DNA from 2 places in the Paenibacillus sp. sgz302115 genome. Region 1 is predicted to be linked to the other one. Evidence: riboswitches for the same ligand, from Rfam matches in the RefSeq annotation. Region 1 holds a riboswitch; the other holds the start of a gene.
The links. A riboswitch is a leader RNA that binds a small molecule or an ion and turns the genes downstream of it on or off. The one in region 1 is predicted to bind preQ1.
Positions count from the first base shown of each region.

Region 2: it holds a riboswitch for preQ1, as region 1 does, so the genes downstream of both, AC0LWN_RS15225 (queuosine precursor transporter) here and queF (preQ(1) synthase) in region 1, are expected to answer to the same signal.

Region 1 is NZ_JBVYOK010000001.1:714,157-724,692, reverse strand. Features, by position in the region: gene AC0LWN_RS03305 (APC family permease) at 1-964, shown strand, start outside; gene AC0LWN_RS03300 (histidine phosphatase family protein) at 1,091-1,720, shown strand; gene AC0LWN_RS03295 (ABC transporter ATP-binding protein) at 1,889-2,695, shown strand; gene AC0LWN_RS03290 ((2Fe-2S)-binding protein) at 2,708-3,514, shown strand; gene murB (UDP-N-acetylmuramate dehydrogenase) at 3,717-4,628, shown strand; gene ymzB (protein YmzB) at 4,688-5,029, opposite strand; PreQ1 riboswitch class I at 5,281-5,324, shown strand; gene queF (preQ(1) synthase) at 5,526-6,026, shown strand; gene queC (7-cyano-7-deazaguanine synthase QueC) at 6,057-6,719, shown strand; gene AC0LWN_RS03265 (6-pyruvoyl trahydropterin synthase family protein) at 6,719-7,201, shown strand; gene queE (7-carboxy-7-deazaguanine synthase QueE) at 7,194-7,916, shown strand; gene AC0LWN_RS03255 (cysteine hydrolase family protein) at 8,043-8,570, shown strand; gene AC0LWN_RS03250 (VanW family protein) at 8,570-9,385, shown strand; gene AC0LWN_RS03245 (DMT family transporter) at 9,419-10,333, shown strand; gene AC0LWN_RS03240 (class I SAM-dependent methyltransferase) at 10,368-10,536, shown strand, end outside.
Region 2 is NZ_JBVYOK010000007.1:23,274-33,809, forward strand. Features, by position in the region: gene AC0LWN_RS15215 (S-layer homology domain-containing protein) at 1-2,891, opposite strand, end outside; gene AC0LWN_RS15220 (M24 family metallopeptidase) at 3,287-4,381, shown strand; gene AC0LWN_RS15225 (queuosine precursor transporter) at 4,529-5,233, opposite strand; PreQ1 riboswitch class I at 5,244-5,289, opposite strand; gene AC0LWN_RS15230 (methyl-accepting chemotaxis protein) at 5,619-7,307, shown strand; gene AC0LWN_RS15235 (YnfA family protein) at 7,473-7,799, opposite strand; gene AC0LWN_RS15240 (cobyric acid synthase) at 7,802-9,409, opposite strand; gene cobS (adenosylcobinamide-GDP ribazoletransferase) at 9,752-10,536, opposite strand, start outside.

The sequences.
Region 1 (10,536 bases):
ACAAATTGCCGAATCCACCTTTGGCCGTGGCGCTTTGTACTATTTCATACAAGGCATTACAGCAGTGATCCTGTTCCTGGCTGCCAATACAGCCTACTCAGCGTTTCCGCTGCTCGCCTTCATGTTCGCTAAGGATAAGTACCTTCCGCATGCATTTATGGTCCGTGGTGACCGCTTGGGCTTCTCCAACGGCATTATTTTTCTCGGGGTTCTGTCGGCTTTGCTGGTAGCTGCATTCCACGGCAATACCGACGGCCTGATTCCTTTGTATGCGGTGGGTGTGTTTATTCCGTTTACGCTGTCCCAGCTTGGCATGATGGTGCACTGGTTCAAAACCAAGCCCAAAGGCTGGCATAATAAATTTGCTGTGAACACAGTGGGGATGCTCACAACTCTGACTATTACGCTCATCTTCATTATTACGAAGTTCTCCAGTGTATGGATGGCCTTCATCTTCCTGCCTGTTGTCATGTTCGTATTCCATCGTATTCACCGCCATTATCTGAATATTGCAGATCAATTGCGAATTTGCCCGGCAACAGATAAGCCTTGCATTAAGGGAAGCACAGTAGTCGTTCCTGTCGCGGGTGTGACACGTGCGGTGCTTCATTCAATCAGCTACGCCAAGTCCTTGACGGACAATGTGGTGGCTGTGTACATCGGTTTTGATGAAGAAGAAATTCACAAGATGGAGCAGAAATGGGAGGAGTGGAACCCGGGTGTACGCCTGATTGTGCTCCGTTCCCGTTACCGCAGCATTATCCGGCCGCTTGTCAAGTTCATTGATACGGTAGAGTGGAAGACGGCTTCAACCGACCATATCACCGTCTTGATCCCGCAATTTATTACCAAGCACTGGTGGCAGGCCATTCTGCATAACCAGACCAGCTTGTTCATCCGTTCTTATCTCATGAATCAAAAAGACATTGTTGTAGCAACCGTGCCTTTTCATTTGCACAAATAGACAGATGGTCATCATTATCTAGGCTGTTTCCGAGGAGTTCGGAAGCGGCCTATTTTTTATGGAAGAAAAATGATTTATCAATATGGTATTATATGTATTACGAATATTTCAGGGGGGAGATAGGAAATGGCTATTTATTTTGTAAGACATGGTATAGATGACGAAGGATTTCGTGGCGGGTGGAGTCAACGGGGACTTGTAGCTGAGGGGTACAGGCAATCGGAGAAGCTTGGCAATTATCTCAAGGAAAACCAATCCACATTCAACATTCATCGTATTGTTAGCAGCGATTTGCAGCGGGCATTAGATACGGCAAATGAGATTGCCAGGGCACTGGAACTGCCAGTTGAAGGCAGCGGTTATTGGAGAGAGACGAACAATGGTGTTATAGCTGGCATGCCCAATGAAATTGTAAATGAACGGTATCCTGGTTTGTATTTTGCAAGTTTGCAGATGGATGAGAGGTATCCCGGCGGAGAAAGTCCCCTTGAGTTTTTCACTCGCATTAAAGAGATATTATTAAAATTATGCGAAGAGCAAGTAAGATGCAGTCATAATGAAAATGTAGTCGTTGTTACACACGGAGGTGTAATAAATGTAATTTATCATATTCTAAGAGGGTTAGATTGGACAAACAAAAGCAGCAAAGCATTCCCGGCTTCAAATACCAGTATTCATAAAGTAGAGTATTGTGACGGAGGCTGGGAAATTTTAATAGAAAACCATACGGAGCATCTAAATTATACCAAAAACTAAACATTTATATTGACATGGATAATGATAATCAATATCATTTAGTGGAGTGAGACTAAGGCATTCAGCTTAAGCTTCATACTATTTAAGCGAATGTTACGAAGCGAATTTTACTGTGATGTTGAACCTGCAGGAGCAACTGCTTCTTAAAACTTTTTAGGAGTGAAAACCATGTCAGAACGTTTGAACACAGAACAATTAAGTATAGGATATGCTGAGGCGGTGATCGTCAAGGGATTGGATCTGTCTCTTCCAACAGGGAAGATCACAGCGCTTGTCGGGGCCAACGGCTCCGGGAAATCTACCATTCTCAAGACTATGGCGCGTATCATGAAGCCTAAGAGCGGCAGCGTGATGCTGGACGGCAAGTCGATTCACAATCTGTCCACAAAAGAGGTAGCCCGGCAGCTTGCGATTCTGCCGCAGAATCCTACCGCTCCGGATGGTCTGACCGTCTCTGAACTGGTTGGCTACGGCCGCTATCCCCATCAGAAGGGCTTCGGTACCATGACTTCGGAAGACCGCGATATTATCGCTAAGGCGATCTCTGTTACCGGGATGGAAGCATTCCATGACCGCCCGATTGACCGGCTCTCCGGGGGGCAGCGCCAGCGGGCCTGGATTGCTATGGCTCTGGCTCAGCAGACGGATATTCTTTTCCTCGATGAGCCGACAACGTTTCTTGATATGGCGCACCAATTGGAGGTGCTGCAGCTTCTGCAGAAGCTGAACGAGGAGGAAGGCCGCACGATTATTATGGTTGTGCATGATTTGAACCATGCGTCCCGCTATGCCCAGCATATGGTGGCGATCAAATCGGGCAGTGTGATCAGCGAAGGCACTCCGGCCGAGGTAATGACGCCGGCCGTGCTGCGTGAGGTGTTCGGGATCGAAGCGGATATTGTTCCTGATCCGCGTACGGGTGTGCCGCTCTGCCTGCCTTATGAATTGGCGGCATACAAAGCGGTAGGGATGTAAGGAGGCAAGGTCATGAATGAAGCGCTCAGCCAAGAGCTGATCAGCAAGTTTGACCTTCATCCCGCAGAACCTGCCGAGGCTTTGCATTCTTTTAAGGCGCTGGAGCTTGTCCATAAAGAGGGAATGCGCGATTTCCTCGAATGTTACCGCCCTCTTATGAGAGCACTGGATGATAAAGCGGCTGCGGCATATATGGGAAGCTGGTTCTCGAGTCTGGCGCTTGCGGTGCAATATTCGCTCTCCGTGTATTCCTCAATACCGGTAATAAGCTTGTCTCGTTTATCCATCCATCTCATTCCGGTCAACGGGTATTGCCGGATAGTTTTTTCGCTACAGGACTGGGAGATAGAGAATGCCCCGAAGGAAGCGGCGCGTGAGGGTTGGCGCAATGAGGTGCTGACCCGCTTCTACCGTGATACAGCAGCTCCGTTGCTGCGGAGCTTGCATGAGGCAAGCGGTCTGAGTCTGAGTGATATATGGGGCCAACTGCCGACTAAATTCAACTACTATATGGAGCAGTTTGCAGATGGGCTTCAGGATTCCAAGCTGCTGGATACTTTGCAGGACGATTACAGCTATCTGAAGCACAGTCTGCCGGCAGAAATTCTCGGGATGAAGCGGAATCCGTTTGATGTCACGGTTCGCAGAATAGAAGCGCTGGACGACCCGGGGCGGACCGTGCAGATGCGCAACCGCTGCTGTCTCTATTACCGGACTGAAGGTGGAAGCTACTGCTACACCTGTCCCCGCTTGAAAGAAGAGGAGAGGGCGGCACGGCGGGTAGAATACCGCAAAAAGGCGGCCCGCGCCCAAGGATAGGTTATAAACGTGAAATCTGACTCATAATGATTACATATGCAGCAGGCCCAGGCTCCCGTCATTGACAAGGGAGCCTGTTCGTTGTTAAAGTTGTGGTTGCCCTGGTTAAATTCCACACTATTTTTTTTGCATATAAGCAGCGGAGTATGATTATCCGGTGAATAAGGATCATTATTTTTATAGAGTCAAAGGAGCAAAGAAGATGAACATCAGCAAAATATATGAGGATCTGCAGCAGTTGGTTCCGGCTGGAGTGGTTAAGCGCGATGAGGTGCTGGAGAGCCATGTGTTCACCCGTATGGGCGGTCAGGCGGACATCCTGGCAGCGCCAGTGACATATGTGGAGCTTCAGTCCATTGTTACATATGCCCGCGTAAATGAAATTCCGCTTACAGTCCTGGGTAACGGCTCGAATGTCATTATCCGTGACGGAGGCATCCGCGGAATTGTTCTGCTGACCTCTGAATTAACCGAAATGGGGCTGCGGGACGATTTGCTCTATGCCCAGTGCGGCGCAAAGATTATTGATGTCTCCAGATTTGCCTTGGAGAAGCAGCTTGCCGGACTTGAGTTCGCCTGCGGAATTCCTGGCACTGTAGGCGGAGCGCTGTACATGAATGCTGGCGCATATGGCGGTGAGGTCAAGGATGTGCTGCATAGCGCACTTGCCGTTGACAAAGCTGGGCGGCTGGTGACTTTGCAGGGAGATGAACTGGAGTGGGGCTACCGTAAAAGCGTCTTCGCCAGCGGGGACTTCATTGTGCTGGAGGCCCGATTTGCATTGCAGCCAGGGGATTCAACGAATATCAAAGCCATAATGGACGATTTGACCTACCAGCGTGAATCGAAGCAGCCACTGGAGTATCCTTCCTGCGGAAGTGTCTTCAAGCGCCCTCCCGGAAGATTTGCCGGGCAATTGATTCAAGAAAGCGGACTTCAGGGAACAAGAATCGGCGGTGCTGAAGTGTCGCGTAAGCATGCAGGATTCATTGTGAACACAGATCATGCGACGGCTAAGGACTATATTGGGCTGATCCATCATGTTCAGGCTACGGTTAAGGATAAGTTCGGTGTGGAGCTCGAGACGGAAGTTGAGATTATTGGAGAAGAGTAACTGACATAGGACGCAGGCTGAAATGCCGCGTCCTGTTTTTTTCTGCATAAGAGGCAGGGTCATGCTTCAGCCAGTGAGATGGAATACTTTCCTCTGTCAGTCCGCAGTTCAACCTGACCGTCATTCACAGCATCCAGACGGAGCCCGCTGACGGCAATCTCATAGCTCTGCTGAGGAAGAGGTACTAGCTCGCCATCCCTGTTCAGGGTACTGCCAGTGCCCCGCAAGATCAGCGCGCTGTCCAGATAATCGTCAATAACGTCATCGGCATTGCGGTAAGCGACGGCTTCCAGACTGAAGTGGACGGTGTCGTGGTCATTCATCTCCTGCTTCTCAATCACAATGGTTGCGCCCACCTGGGCGGTCAGCCAATCCATAAGTTTCTGTTCGCTTTGATCCATCAGATGATCCCATCCTTATCAAGGAGATTATAGAAGTTAAGTTACCCTTTTGTTCGAAATTGAATCCATAGTTCTGTCAGTGTGGGAAAAATTATAATTAATGTGATGAATAATTTATGCCATGAAAAAATGCGTCAGGGCTGCTCTTTTCACTGATTTTGGATCATCTGTAAGGGTTGCCAGGCTACGGCCTGACATGGTATAGTTCAATTCGCAGTACTATGAATAAAGAAGAATTCTGCGGATAACCCGCAGGAGAGGTTCGCAAACTCCCTCTATAAAAAACTAAGACCGTTTTGGCATAATGGCTCTCTAATGCAGAGGGCTTGCTTCATGTTATGCTGTGCGCAAAAAGACAGCGCCTGTCAGTCAGTATGCATATTATCCGTCCAGCAAGGACGGGAGGCGTTTCTTCTTAGTAGAGCCAGGTTTTCGAAGCTCATTCTTCTTTCCTGTTCCGGCGGACAGCCGGGGGAAAAGAGAGGGGTTTTTTGTCATGTCAGAAGGCAGATTGAAAGAGGAAATGCAGGAGGTTACCCTGCTCGGCAACCAAGGCACAACGTACAAATTCGGATATGATCCGGATATTCTTGAGGTGTTCGATAACAAGCATCCGGGTCGCGATTATTTTGTTAAATTCAACTGTCCGGAGTTCACAAGCCTGTGTCCTGTTACCGGGCAGCCGGATTTCGGGGCAATGTACATCTCGTATATTCCCGAGCAGAAAATGGTTGAATCGAAATCACTGAAGCTCTACTTGTTCAGCTTCCGCAATCATGGCGATTTCCATGAAGACTGTGTGAACATTATTATGAACGATCTGATCTCGCTGATGGAGCCGCGTTATATTGAGGTCTGGGGCAAATTCACCCCGCGTGGCGGCATTTCCATCGATCCTTACTGCAACTGGGGGCGTCCGGGGACCAAATATGAAGCGATGGCCGAGCACCGGCTGATCAATCATGACCTGTATCCTGAGAAAGTGGACAACCGTTAATCCGGGGCAAGGAAAAGGAGGAAATCGATCATGAACAAAAAAGCACTGGTCGTCTTCAGCGGCGGCCAAGACAGCACAACGTGTCTGGTATGGGCGCTGCAGCAGTTCGAGGAGGTTCAGGTGGTGACCTTCAATTATAATCAACGCCATGCGGCTGAAATAGAAGTTGCCAAGGAGATTGCTGCGAAGTTCAAGGTGAAGCAGCATATTCTCGATCTCGGTCTGCTGAATCAGCTGGCACCGAACGCATTGACGCGTGATGAGATTGAAATCGTTGCGGGTGAAGGAGAGGAATTGCCGAGCACGTTCGTGGATGGGCGCAATTTGCTGTTCTTGTCCTTTGCGGCAATTCTGGCGAAGCAGCTTGGGTATGCGAATATTATCACCGGAGTCTGCCAGACCGACTTCAGCGGATATCCCGACTGCCGGGATGTGTTCGTCAAATCACTGAATGTGACCCTCAATCTGTCGATGGACTACGAGTTTGTCATTCATACACCGCTCATGTGGCTGGATAAAAAAGAAACCTGGAAAATGGCCGATGATCTCGGCTGCTTCGAATATATCCGTGAGCATACGCTGACCTGCTATAACGGAATTGTCGGCAGCGGCTGCGGCACATGTCCGGCTTGTCTGCTGCGTAAGCGCGGCCTGGACCAATATGAAGCAGAACGAAATGAGGTTGGTTCCTGATGCTGGGCGAGGTATCCGTATGTAAGATTTTTACCTTTGATGCAGCCCATCAACTGGTCGGGCATAAAGGAAAGTGCAGCAACCTGCATGGTCATACCTATAAGCTGGAAGTGGTGCTGAAGGGCAAGCCACTCGCAGCAGAGGGTCACTCCGACGAAGGGTTTGTAGTTGATTTCAGCGATATCAAGGCTACGGTGCAGGAGAGTCTGGTGGAGCATCTGGATCATGCTTTTCTGGCGATGGGCAATGAGCCTGTATTGGAGACGCTGGTAAATACGGGGTCCAAGGTGGCGCACCTGTCATTCCGGACAACGGTGGAAAATATGTCGGCATATATCGCCTACAAGCTGAAGATGGCCTCACTTCCGCTGTATTCCGTCAAGCTGTGGGAAACGCCAACCTCTTGGGCGGAGGTGCTGGCGGCGGACATCCCCGAAGAAGGGCCGTACTATCGGCTGTATGGGGGTTGTGACTGTGAGTAAGCTACCGGTAATTGAAATATTCGGCCCGACGATTCAGGGGGAAGGTGCGGTCATCGGCGTCAAAACGATGTTCGTCCGCACCTACGGCTGCGACTACCGCTGCGGCTGGTGTGATTCCGCTTTTACCTGGGATGGATCGGCGAAGGACAAGATGCGGATGCTTGCACCGGAGGAGGTTCTGGCGGAGCTGCTTGCGCTTGCCGGGAATAATTTTGACTGTGTGACGATCTCAGGGGGCAATCCCGCTCTGATTGGCGAAGGCATGGGGACATTCATCCGGCTGCTGCATGAACGCGGCATTCAGGCGGCGATTGAAACCCAGGGCAGTAGATGGCAGGACTGGTTCTACGACGTGGATGTGCTGACGGTCAGCCCCAAGCCGCCAAGCTCAGGGATGAAGACCGATTGGGAAATGCTAGATGGTATTATGGATAAAATGAAGGCACAAGGCAGGTCTGCCCATAGCCTGAAGGTAGTCGTCTTTAACGACGAGGACTATCTGTACGCGAAAAGCATCCACAAGAGATATCCGGAAGTGCCGCTCTTCCTGCAGCCGGGCAATGATAATGTGACGGAAGAGGGGGACATCTCGGCCCGCCTGCTGGGTCGGCTGGAATGGCTGTTCAATCAGGTAATTGCTGATCCTGAGATGAACCGGGCGCGGGTGCTTCCGCAGCTGCATGCCCTTATTTGGCATAATAAGCGGGGCAAATAAATCCGGTGCTAGACCGGGCTTCTGCAACGCTGCAGAGGTCCGTTTTTTTATGAAAAAATCTGTTATAATCTTTAAGGTGAATAGACAGTCCGTTAGAGATTTTCAATTGCGAAGGGAGAGAATGAAGTGGCAAACGATTCAACCGCATTAGTAATCATTGATGTGCAAGAGGCGATGTTTTCATATCCGGGCATGAAGCTGCATGATGAAGAGGGCGTAATGGACAGAATCGTTGCACTGCTGCATAAAGCCCGTTTGGCAGGAACGCCTGTCGTGTATATTCAGCATACCGAGGATGAAGAATACACCAAGGGTACTCCCACCTGGCAGATCAGCAGCCGCATAACTCCGCGCGAGGAAGATTTAATTGTGGAAAAGCCGACCTGGGACGCGTTTCACCGGACACCGCTGCATGAGGAGCTTCAGAAGCGTGGCATCACCGATCTGGTCCTCTGCGGAATGCAAAGCGAGTTCTGTCTGGATACCACGACCAGACGCGCATTCAGCATGGGCTACTCCAGTGTGCTGGTGGAGGATGCGCACAGCACCTTTGACAATGCCAATTTAAGCGGCGGCGAGATCGTGAAGCATCACAACTCTGTGCTGGGTGGCAGATTTGCCAAGCTGCGCAAGGAACATGAAGTGGAATTCTAATGGAGTCCGCCAGATTAGCTATGAAGCCTATCCGCCGTTCACGGCTGAGACTTTTCGCGGGCAAGCGTTATTTTACCTGGAAAAGATATTGGCAATGGTTAACCCAGCGAAAGAATAGAGCAACAGCACATCTTGCAGAAGACCTGCGCTATACCTCAGCCACACATGCGACACCGCTGCTGCGAAGTCTGCGTAACGTCGATATGCAACTGCAATACAATAAAATAACGAATCTGAAGCTTGCAGTGGCGAAGCTTAACGGTCTGACAGTGTGCCCCGGCGAGACTTTTTCCTATTGGCAGACTATTGGCAAGCCGACACGCCGTAAAGGGTATCTAGATGGAATGGTGCTGCATTACGGCGGGTTCCGTTCCGGCACGGGAGGCGGCTTATGCCAGCTCTCTAATCTAATCTACTGGATGACGCTGCACACTCCGCTGACCGTTACAGAGCGGCACCGTCACAGCTATGATGTCTTTCCCGATGAGCAGCGGACCCAGCCTTTCGGCAGTGGGGCAACCTGTGCCTACAATTATCTGGATCTGCAGCTGATGAATCGAACGGACGAAGTGTATCAGCTCAAGCTGTGGCTGGATGACAGTCATTTGTACGGGGAATGGAGATGCAGCGGGCAACCGCTATACACCTACGAAGTTTACGAAGCAGATCACGTGATCAGTCTGGAACCATGGGGTGGCTATATCCGCAGCAACAGTATCCGCCGCAAGGTCATGACCCGCACGGGTGAAATCGCCCGTGATGAAGCGATTGCTGACAATCATGCGCTTATGATGTATTCACCGCTGCTTACATAGTTAGTTTTATCCCAACCGAAAGGAACCAAAGCTGTGAATTCAAAAAAACCGCCCGTTCCCGTCCCGCTCCTGATGCTGGTCGGAATTGTGGCTATTTCGTTTTCTTCTATATTTATTAAATGGTCGGCGGCTCCGGCCTCGGTTCAAGGCATGTACCGGCTGCTCTTTACTTCGCTCCTGATGCTGCCTTTTGCCCGTCCCTACAGTGGAGCCCTTTACGCTCTGCGCCGGAAGGACTGGCTGCTGCTGGGTTGCTCGGGGATGATGCTGGCTTTGCATTTTTTGCTGTGGATGGGCTCACTGAAGTATACCTCCGTAGCCAGCTCGACGATGATTATGGCGCTGGAGCCGGTATTTATTATGCTGGGCGCATACATGCTGTACAAGGAACGGAGTACATCTGCCGCCATATTGGGCCTCGCAATCGCGATCTTCGGGGTTGTCTTTATCGGTTGGGGGGACATAGGGCTGTCCCCGGATAATGTGAAAGGCGATCTGTTGTCCATTGGCGGAACTGTTGCAGTGGCTGTTCATATGCTGATTGGCCAAAAGCTTGTGTCCCGTATGCCTTCCTACCTCTACAGTCTGATCGTCTTTATCTCAGCGGTGCTGGTATTTGCCATCTACAATTTGCTGTCCGGCATCCCGTTTTTTGCTTATCCGGCACGTGAATGGGGAATCTTTATTCTGCTTGCTGTCGTACCGACGGTATTCGGCCACATTCTGTTCAATTGGCTGCTGCAGTATGCTTCGGCGACTACAGTTTCGATGAACATTCTGGGCGAGCCTGTGGGGGCAAGCATTTTGGCATTTCTGCTGCTGGGTGAAGCGCTGACCGGACTGCAGTGGATCGGCGGTGTGCTGGTGATGGGCGGTCTGGCCGTCTATTTATTCGCAGGAAGAAAAAAAGCCGCAAGGGCAAAAGAAGCCCTTAAAAACGCATCATAGCAGAGATTTTCACTAGAAAAAGGGGCCTAATTGAATGAATGAACATGATCCGAATCAGGAAGTAACCCAAAGCGCAGTTCCCTCCAGTGAGGAGCTGTGGAACGAGGATACATATGCTGCTTGGACAAGCCGCTTTGGTACACCTTCTGAGGCTGCGGCAAAGCTTGTAAAGGAGCCTGCGGGCAAGCTGTTCCCGCTTGGCG
Region 2 (10,536 bases), on a different contig from region 1:
CCTCTAATCTTTGATTGATCTGCTGTAATGTAATCCACAGTGTAGATGCTTCCTGATTCCGGTGCAACCACCGTAGCCAGATCGCTAGCGGAATCATTATAGATCCAAGTATTATCCCCTGCGGTGATCACTACATTATCACGATAAATAAAAGTGTCTCCATTCGTATGGGCCAATACGCTGTAGGTTCCCTCAGTGGCATAAAAGTAGTTCTGGTCACTTTTGTTACTGTCAATTACGTAAGGAACATAATCCACACCGGACAAGCCTTTACGGATAAGGGATAATTCCTCCATATACTCCGTAAGATTAACTTTACTTACCTCTTGGAGAGCATCTCTTGCATCAAGCACCAATGAATATTCCTTGCCCGGCGCTGTTTGCACGGAACCGTACATGTAGTATCCGTATTTGGATTCAACTCCCATATTGCTGCGGTTATAGCGCATAAAGTCTACACCGACAACCGAAGGTGCTTCTACAATAAGAAAAGCCTGCTGATCGTCAATGTTGATATACTGGGATTGATGAATAGTAGTTCCGTCGTTTTTCTTGATTCTGGCCTGTACGTAGGCATAATCCAGCGGCACCCCGCCGGCATATGCTCCTTCTGGCTTATCCAGTCCACGGACTCGTATTACGGACTGCGATTTTGGATCAATAACGGCTACTGATACTGTTTTGGACAAGTAGTCGGATTTTTCGAAGAAAAACTCTCCGAGATAGGAGCTTTCGCTGGCCGGGAGCGTGAATTGCCCCTCCGCATCGGTCACTCCCACTTCTTTGCCATAGCGTGTAATTTTCACGCCCGGCAGAGCTTTGCCTACAGCCCCTGTTGTATGTTCACGTACGGTGAAGGTAATCTTTCCGGCCTGATCAACTGTTAGATAAGGTTTGTTCAACAAGTCTACCAGCTTACCGGCTTTATCGCGGATTTCCACTTCCAGCTCTTGCTTCGGTAGAACCCGCAACTCGGCTTCAGCAAGAACTTCACCCTTAACATATCCGCCATTCTGATAGACGTAAGGGACGAATTGGACTTTATAGTCTCCTGACTTCACAGGTTTCCATTCCCGTTTGTTAACGCGCTGGAGGAGGCCCTCATTTTCTTCAGTTGTCGAATAAATCGAGTTTTCTTCAACGATGGCACCGGCTGCATCCAGAATCTGAATTCTGTAGTTGTTGTTCAAATCAAGAACATTCTGATTCTCGTCAGACATAACCACCCGCATCTCCAGATTCTCACCCAGAACGATCTGGTTGCGGATTTCATCCTGAGCATAATAATTCGAGCCCAGCACTTTCAGAATAATCTGCGAATTGTAGCTGCTTCCGGCCTTAAGGGAATATTCATTGTCTGTTGGGGTGAAGAAGGATTTCAGGACAACCTGATTCGTATAGTTGCTGTTGCCTGCATTTCCGGCTGTTGTTACCGCAGTCAGACGGTGAATTTCTTCCCCTTTGTGAACGTACAGGATAGAATCTGCTGACGGCACAGATACGCTGGCCTGGTTGTAGTTCAGTTTGTTATTTAAAAAGGATACCTTTACCTGCCCTTGACCTTGTCCGCGATCCGGCACCTGGAGCTTCAGTGCACTAAAGTTCTCAGACTTGGCTACATATTCTATGTTATTAACCGATTCATCCGGCTTTACTTGATGATGCAAAACAACCCTGCTGCTAGTCCCAGGAATGGCTGCAACGGCTGCGATATCATATTCCAGGCCTTTCTTAACGTATATAACATTTGCAGCTATGTCCTGGAAGATATTTGAGCTGCTGTGCTGTTTATAGTGATTATTTGTTGTAATAGAAATGGATTTCACCTCTAAAGGTGCTCCATCCCAAGAGTACTGAAGGTTCAGGCGGCTGTAGTCACTGCCATTCTGGATAATAGCAAGATGACTTCCGTCTACAGCGGAGTAAAGCGCCGATTGGCTCGTATGGAACATATACGTTTCATTGTTCACGGCTTTAATAAGTGTTTTGTAATCGCCCGAAACTCCTGCTGTTTTTAGCACCAGCACATCTAGTCCGGAACCCCCCAATCTTTGAACAACGCCGTTTGGCCAGCTAGTGTTATCATAGCTCTGGCGTATCAGATTGCCTTCCTTATCAAGGTAACGGATAGCTGCTGTATATGTCCCTGCCTGCTGCTTGTCGGTGATATACAAAGGCGTGACCTCATAGTTATCCGTTCCTGACTTAACAGAAATGATCAGGACAGAGTTAACCAATGGGGAATCTGCTTTGCCAACCAGTTCGATCTGACCAGATGCATTGGTGACAAAGCCATTATAATATTTAGCATACGCCCGTACTTCAATTCTCTCGTTTGCCAGCGGTACCCCATTGCTTAAAAACGAGACTCTAATGCTCTTATCATCACTGCGAACTTCCCCCGCAGCGGCTTCCACGTATGTATCCGAATCTTTGGTCATATGCTCTACGACCACTTGAATTTTAGTTGAAGCAGGAACTTTAATGCTCTGGGGATCTGTAACGACCTTCCCCGACTGCCCCTGGTACTCTGCCTGCAGAGTGTATTCTTCCCCTGCTTTCAGCCCCTCAAAAGCGATGCCGTTATAATAGACCGAGTACACTGAATCTGCCGCAGACAGACGTTCTACCTGGTATTTCGACTTCGTCTGACTGGCTACTTCATTCCCATCCTTAAGAAGTGAGAACTTCACCGTATTAAGTGTCTTATAATCTCCATAGGTAACATCCAGCACACTGTTCACGGAGATCTTTTGATTACCGTCCAGCGTCTTCTCGGAGGACACCACCCCCGCTTTCAAGGATGCCGCCGATACCTCCAGCACACCCATAAAGGACAACATGAAAACCAATAATAGCGAAACTGTACTTCTCAACCTTTTTGAATACATAGCTGTCTCCTTTTCCTCATGATAGTATAATTCTACCCATGACTTTTCCCCCAGCAGAATTGTCAAATTTAGATAGACATAGTGGAATCCTACCCAAGGACCTAGTTGATGTCAATCAATTCCTGTAATAAAATCTCTTATTTTATCGTAAAAAAAGATATTTTGTTACAATTCGCCAGTACCTCCAAAATAAAGGTAGGACTTAAGTTGCGAGACTTCATAAACATGCAAAAAAATGCATGTTTCTCTCTAAATTGAACGCAGGTTAGATTCAGCAAAATCAGATGTCCAGGGGCAGCCAGCAACTTCTCCCGCCTGTACGTGCACCCTGCAGGGTTATGATCTATAATGAGAACGTTGCTTTGTAACGTGAATCCGAAAGGGGAACTACTGAAATGAATGAAGCTCTATCCACCTTGGAGCAAGGAATGGCGGGCGGGGGCCTGGATGCGCTGCTCGTTACCGATCCGAAGCATGTGTATTATTTGACCGGGTTCGCCAGCAATCCGCATGAGCGTTTTCTGGGACTGCTGCTGATCCGCGGCGAGGAACCGGTATTGATTGTTCCGGCGCTGGACGCTGAAGCGGCGCATGCCGCCTCAGAGGTAACGAAGATTATGACGCACAGCGATACGGACAATCCTTATGAGCTGCTTAAAGCTTGTTTTGGCGGTACGAAGCCGGGAACGATTGGCATTGAGAAGGAGCATTTCTCCATGAGTCGCTACGAGCAGCTGGCTGCGGCTGTTCCAGCAGACCGCTTCAATGATATCGGCCATCTGCTGCGGGCTATGCGCGCCAAGAAAACACCGGATGAAGTTAGCCGGATGAAGCATGCCGCCGAGCTGGTGGAAGAGGTTCTCCGCCGCGGGCTTACGCATGTCAAAGATGGGGTCAGTGAAATCGAGCTGGTCGCCGAGCTGGAATATCAGATGAAAAAGGTCGGAGCCGCCGGCCCTTCCTTCGACACCATGGTGCTCTCAGGTCCGAAGACCGCCCTGCCACACGGTGTGCCGGGCGACCGCATCATCCAGCCGGGAGATTTCCTGATGTTCGATCTTGGCGTATATGCCGCAGGTTATGCCTCCGACATTACCCGCACCTTCGCCGTAGAAGAAACGGACTCCAAGCTGGCTGAAATTTACCATACGGTACTTGCTGCCAATGAAGCCGGCATTGCCGCTTCCCGGACGGGAGCAACGTTCGGCTCTGTAGACCGCGCAGCGCGGGAAGTTATTGAAGCAGCCGGCTACGGCGCTTATTTCATGCACCGGGTTGGACACGGCCTTGGCATGGACACGCATGAGTACCCTTCTCTTCACGGGTTGAATGAGGACATTATCGAGAGCGGCAATGTATTTACCATCGAGCCGGGAATTTATGTGCCGAATCTCGGCGGAGTACGTATCGAAGATGACGTATTCATCACGGCTGAAGGCCCGCAGACGCTGACAAGCTTTCCGAAAGAGCTGACGGTGCTGCATTTATAGGCGCGGCTAAGCAACAGACAGTTTACATAAGCTGCCTTTGCCTTTATCACTGCATATCTGTACAACAAAAAAAGCAGCAGCCTTCCCCTGCCGGGGCGGACTGCTGCTTTTTCTGTTATTTTACATAGGCATAACGCTGTGAATATCCTAAGCTTGATGAACCTTCTGTTCATCCTCCGCAAACCGGAAGGAGCGGGCAATGTACAGAATCGGCGTTGCGGCCCCGGTCAAGAGGAATTTTACTATATAGGTGGTCAGCAGAATCTCCGTCCATACCCGCAAATCGTAGGTCCCGGCAAACGCAATGGTGCAGAAGATCAGCGTATCCACAAAAGAGCTGACCATCGTGCTGCCATTGGAGCGAATCCACATCTGGCGCGGACTTCCATAATAGCCCCGAATCCATGAGTACAGGCGTACGTCGAGGAACTGGCTGACAAAATAAGCGGTAAGGCTGCCCAGCGCAAGCCGCGGCATCAGACCGAAAATGGTCTGCAGCGAGGATTGGGCGATATCCGTCTCCTGCGGCTCGAACTTCAGCACCATCTGCATGATCACTGTAGTCATCAGCAGGGTGAAAAAGCCAAACCATACTGCATTCCGCGCCTCCGCACGCCCGTATTTCTCATTCAGCAAATCGCTGGTCATATACAGTGTGACGTACATCGTATTGCCCAGTGTCATAACGATATCAAACGGCATGGCAATAGTTTTGGCTACCTGAATGTTAGCAATAACCGTTGCAACGCCGACCCAGGCGTACAGGCCTTTTTTACCGAACAGCCGGTAGCAGAGCAAATAAAATCCAAAATTGACCACAACAAATAAAATACCCCAAAGCAAATTGAACATGTATTTCACAAGCCCCCTAGTTTTGTTTACGCGGGATGGTTACGAACCGCGGCATTCAGGCTGTTTGAACCAAAACATTACTACTCTACCACAAGAGAAGCTAACATGCTATGAAAATTTCAATTTTCAAGAATATCTGACATGATCTCTTTTTTTCGCAAAACAGGTAAAGTATTCGTCAATTATTCATTTTTTTCTGAAAATTCTGCGCTATTAATTAAATTTTCACTATTCAACCGGGGGTTAATTCTATAGAATAGTTATCAGTCACATTCCCGGAACAATAGCTTGATATATGACCTACACCCTTGGAGTATATTGCTGCTTGCCTGGCATATAAGCACTGGCATGGGAGGATGCATTCAATGATAAAGGAGAGAATGATATGGTTCAATTCAAGAAATCAATCAGCCGTAAATTTACGCTTTTGCTGTTCGTCGTTCTGCTACTGTCGTCTGCTTTACTGAGTGTCAGCTTTTATTTCATATCCATCAATACGATCAACAGCTACGTAATGCCGCAGATCAACAAGATTCTGACCGCCGCAGCCCAAGATACCTATAAAAATATGAATGCGACGCATGCCCAGCAGACCCTCAATAAAAACGAACAATCAAGAACAACGCTCGAATTCTATTTTCAGGATAAAAGAAAACAGCATGATCTGGAGTCGGTCTTCCTCATTGATCTGAAGGAAGGCAAAGCTACCGTGCTTACCGCAGACCACGGAGCGCAGCTGAAGGCCGATGAGAGCATTGAGGTACAGCCTGCCATGGTGCAAGCCTCCAAGGGTAAGGCCGGTTTAAGCGAAATTTATAGTGACAGTCATGGCGTACATAAGACCGCGTATGTTGGAGTTCCCGGCACAACGATGGTCATCGGAGTTAGTTCGGATGTCGGTTTTGTCGAAGATAAAATGCAAAGCATTCTCTGGACCAGTACCGGAATCACATTGCTTGTGCTGGTAGTTGGCTTGAGCTCAGCCTTTTTGATGAGCCGCAGAATCACTCGTCCGCTTACACAGCTCGCAGCTTACAGCAACAAGCTGGCCGAAGGCGATTTCACCCAGCAGCTTGAGATCAAGGGCAGCGACGAAGTCGGACAGCTCGCAGAGAGCTTCCGGACCATGAGCCAGCGGCTTAAGGAAATGATCAGCCATGTTCTGGATACCTCCAGTGTCGTGGTTGCAGACTCCAATGATTTGAAGGAACGTACCGATATTCTGAACGAGATGGCCGAGCAGTCCAGCTTATCCGTTGTGGAAATCGGCAAAGGCAGCTCCGCCATCGCGAGCAGTGCGAAGGATAATTCCCGGGCGATGGACGAGATCAACATCGGCATCCAGCACATCGCTTCGGCGGCGGGAGAGGTTACCGAGCAGATCAGTGAAGCTTCCCAAGAGGCCACCGGCGGCAATGACATCGCGCAAAGTGCTGTAGATCAAATGCGCCAGGTTCAGCAGGCTTCAATGAAGTCAGTGGAGCAGTTCCGCATCATGAATGAACGCTCCCTGCAAATCGGTGAGGTTGTTCAGGGAATCACCGAAATTACCAAACAGATACAAATGCTCTCGCTTAACGCCTCCATCGAAGCGGCACGCGCCGGCGAGCATGGCCGCGGCTTCGCTGTAGTTGCCGGAGAGGTCCGCAAGCTGTCCGAGCAATCCAAGGAATCCAATGAGCAAATCCGTGAATTCCTGCTCAGCCTGCAGGAGGACATGAACCGCTCGGTTGAGGAGATGAACCACGTTAACTCGGAGGTTGCTTCGGGAGTCGATAAAGCGGCGGAAGCCGGAAATGCTTTTAGTCATCTGCTCGTTCTTATTCAGAGCATCAACCACAGCGTTCAGTCCGTGTCCGCTGCTACCCAGCAAATCTCGGCCGGAACCGAAGAGGTCAGCGCCTCAGTGGAAGAAACTGCCCAGATTACTGCGAAGTCGCAGGAGAATGCAGATACACTTACCGGCAACTCCTCACGCCAGCGTCAGGAACTGGAAGTCCATGCACAGACTGTAGAGCATCTGTATGAGCAGGCTGTAAAGCTGCAGAAGGCTGTGCAGCAGTTCAAGATTTAACCGGCGTGACTAAGCTACTCATGCAAAAACGGGTGCCGTTCCTGATGAAGGACGGCACCCGTTTTATGTAGTTGCATCAGTCAAGCCGCTGCGCAGCACCCTGAGGATACAATTGCGGCGGAAAACTGCAGCAGCAGCGGAACCAAAGGGATCTGCCGCTGCTGCTCAGTGTCTTGGCGCCCACAGAATAACCGACACGCCGATTACACAAATGCCGGCCCCAAGCCAGTCGTAGAGATCCGGCGTTTTTTTATCCACAAGCCAGCCCCACAGCACAGCCAGCACAATGAACACACCGCCATAGGCGGCATACACTCTGCCGAAGGAAGGAAATTTCTGCAGGGTAGGAATGATGCCATAGGCAACTAGAATCAGGGCTCCTACCACCCCGTACCAGAGTGGCCGCGATTCCCGCAGCCACAGCCAGACCAGATAGCCGCCGCCGATTTCGGCCAGACCGGCAACAATGAACAGCAGAATTGCTATGACCATGCTCAGCCCCCTTTTCGCGTTAACCCCATGATCCCATAAATGGCTTTCATGTCAAGGTTCGCACTCACCGCATCCGCCAGCCGGTCAAACTCCTGTTCACGAAGGGCTTCTGACGAGAAGGTGTTTGTGAGGGGCGCAAGTCCTTTGGATACCCTCAGGCCGTCAAGCCAGGCTCTGCGCAGTTCATCATTATGGAACAATCCGTGCAGATAAGTTCCCCAGATCCGGCCGTCCGGCGTTCCCCAGCCTTCGGGCGTCATTTCCCCCTCCGGTCCGTACAGCATAAAGAGGCTTCTAACGGCTGTGGAATTATGGTTTGTGGTCGTTCCCATATGGATCTCATACCCGTCAACAGAGATTCCTGCCGCCTGTCCGGCAGCCGGTTCCGCCAATTGCAGCGGATGCTCCTGAGCCAGCTTGCCGCTGGCACGCACCGTGGTTTTCTCCTGCAGAAAAGATGTGGACAGCGGCAAATACCCAAGCCCCTCTCTCTCTCCAGGTTCAACGCTCTCTACGGCAAACGGATCAAGCAGCTTCCGGCCCAGCATCTGGTATCCGCCGCAGATTCCGGCGAGCTGCACAGTTCCCTGCTCCAGCGCGGCGGCAATCACCTCAGGGAAGCCCTGCTCCCTCAGGTAATCCAGATCGGCCGCCGTATTCTTGGTCCCCGGCAGGATGATGGCGTCCGGTGTGCCCAGCTCGTCAGATGTGGTCACATAACGCACAGCAGTGTCCGGCTCGTCCGCCAGCGGATCAAAGTCGGTGAAGTTGGAAATTCTCGGATAGCGGATAACCGCGATATCCAGTTCTTTGCCGTGCTCTGCGCGCAGCCGCCCCGAGGTTCCTTCCAGAACTACGGAATCCTCGGCTTCAATCCGCAAGCGCGGCAGAAAAGGCAGAACCCCAAGCACCGGTATGCCTGTGCGCTGCTGCAGCCAGTCCAATCCGGGCTGCAGCAGCGACAGGTCGCCGCGGAATTTATTGATAATGAAGCCTTTGACCCGGGCCCGCTCATGCGGCTCCAGCAGCTCAAGTGTACCCACCAGGAAAGCAAACACACCGCCTCTGTCAATATCGGCGACCAGCAGCACCGGTGCGTCCGCCCAGCCCGCCAGATTCATATTGACGATATCCCGGGCCTTGAGATTGATCTCAGCCGGACTGCCTGCCCCCTCCATCAGCACGGCATCATAAGTCTCCCGCAGCCGCCCGAGCGCTTCCATCACCGTCTCTTTGGCTTCCGGGAGGAATTTCTCCCGGTATTCCCGCGCGCTAAGCGCCATGTGCGGTACGCCGTGGACCACGATTTGCGCACTCATCTCGCCCGAGGGCTTCAGCAGTATCGGATTCATGTCCGTGGTGGCAGTAATGCCAAATGCTTCAGCCTGCATGCCCTGGGCGCGGCCAATCTCCTTGCCGTCCTCGGTGACATAGGAATTCAGCGCCATGTTCTGCGATTTGAAGGGGGCCGTGCGATAGCCGTCTCGGGTCATGATCCGCCCAATCGCTGCGGTCACCAGGCTCTTGCCGACATCCGAGGCCGTTCCCTGAATCATCAGCACAGGCGCAGGCTGCGGCTTCGTCTCTCTTGTTGCGGCTTGTTCTTCCATGCCAAGCCTCCTCGCTTTCTTCCTATCTACCAGGTAACTGAGGTGGAATTTCTCCACTTCATCCCGCTGAGTGACCTCCCCCGGGATGGTTAGCGGGAAAAACTCCACTTATTTCCTTCTAAAATCACTGAATGGGGGAAAATGGAGAGAATCAAGTCTACTTTTTCCACCTAATCACCAAAAAATCAGTGAAATTCGCAAATTAGGTTTTCTTTTTCCACTTCATTCAATTTCGCAGTTCATTTCGTAAGCGATTGCCCTGCTTTTCTTCCTGCTGCCGGAGTACTGGCGAAGCAGCTGTTATTTGGAGGAGCCGGGGTTAACCCGGCTCCGGTTGGCGCGCTACAGGTTATGCTGAAGCAGCACCAGCAGCAGCAGGAGCAGCGCCTCCAGCAGCTCGTTCAGCGCGCCGTACACATCGCCGGTGAGCCCGCCGAGCCGGCTGCTGATCCGCCGCGCCGCAAGCGTGCCGCAGGCCAGCGCGGCGACCGGCGCCAGGATGGCCGCAGCCAGCAGCAGCGGCCAGGCGCTTCTCGCGCCAAGCGCCAGCGGCGCGGCAGCCGCGGCCAGCGTGAGCAGCGCCGCCAGCAGCAGCGTGCGCCGCTCCTGCCGGGCAGGCAGCCCGCCGAAGCTGGCGGCCAGCCCTTCATTGCCGCGGGCGAGCGGGAAGCGGGCCATGGCCCGCACCATGTACCAGCGGCTCCAGACCGGCGGCAGCAGAAGCAGCGGTAGCTCCGCATAAGAGCCACCTTCGATAAGCTCCGCCAGCAGCGAGGCCTTCAGCAGCAGGAGCAGCACGCAGGCCAGCACTCCCATGGCCCCTACGCGGCTGTCCTTCATGATCTCCAGCATCCGCTCGCGCGTGCGGTAGCTGAGCAGCGCGTCGGCGCTGTCCATCCAGCCGTCGAGATGCAGGCCGCCGGTCAGCCCCACCCACAGGATGAGCGTGATCACGGCGGCAGGCCAGGTCGGCAACAGCCAGGCTACGATACCTGCTCCGAGTGCCGCGCTCAGCCCGATGGCTGCGCCAACGAGCGGGTAATACACCACGCTGCGCTGCAGCAGCTCAGGCGAGAAATCCGCGTCTCCCTTGACCGGGAACCGCGATAGAAACTGAAAGGCGGCGG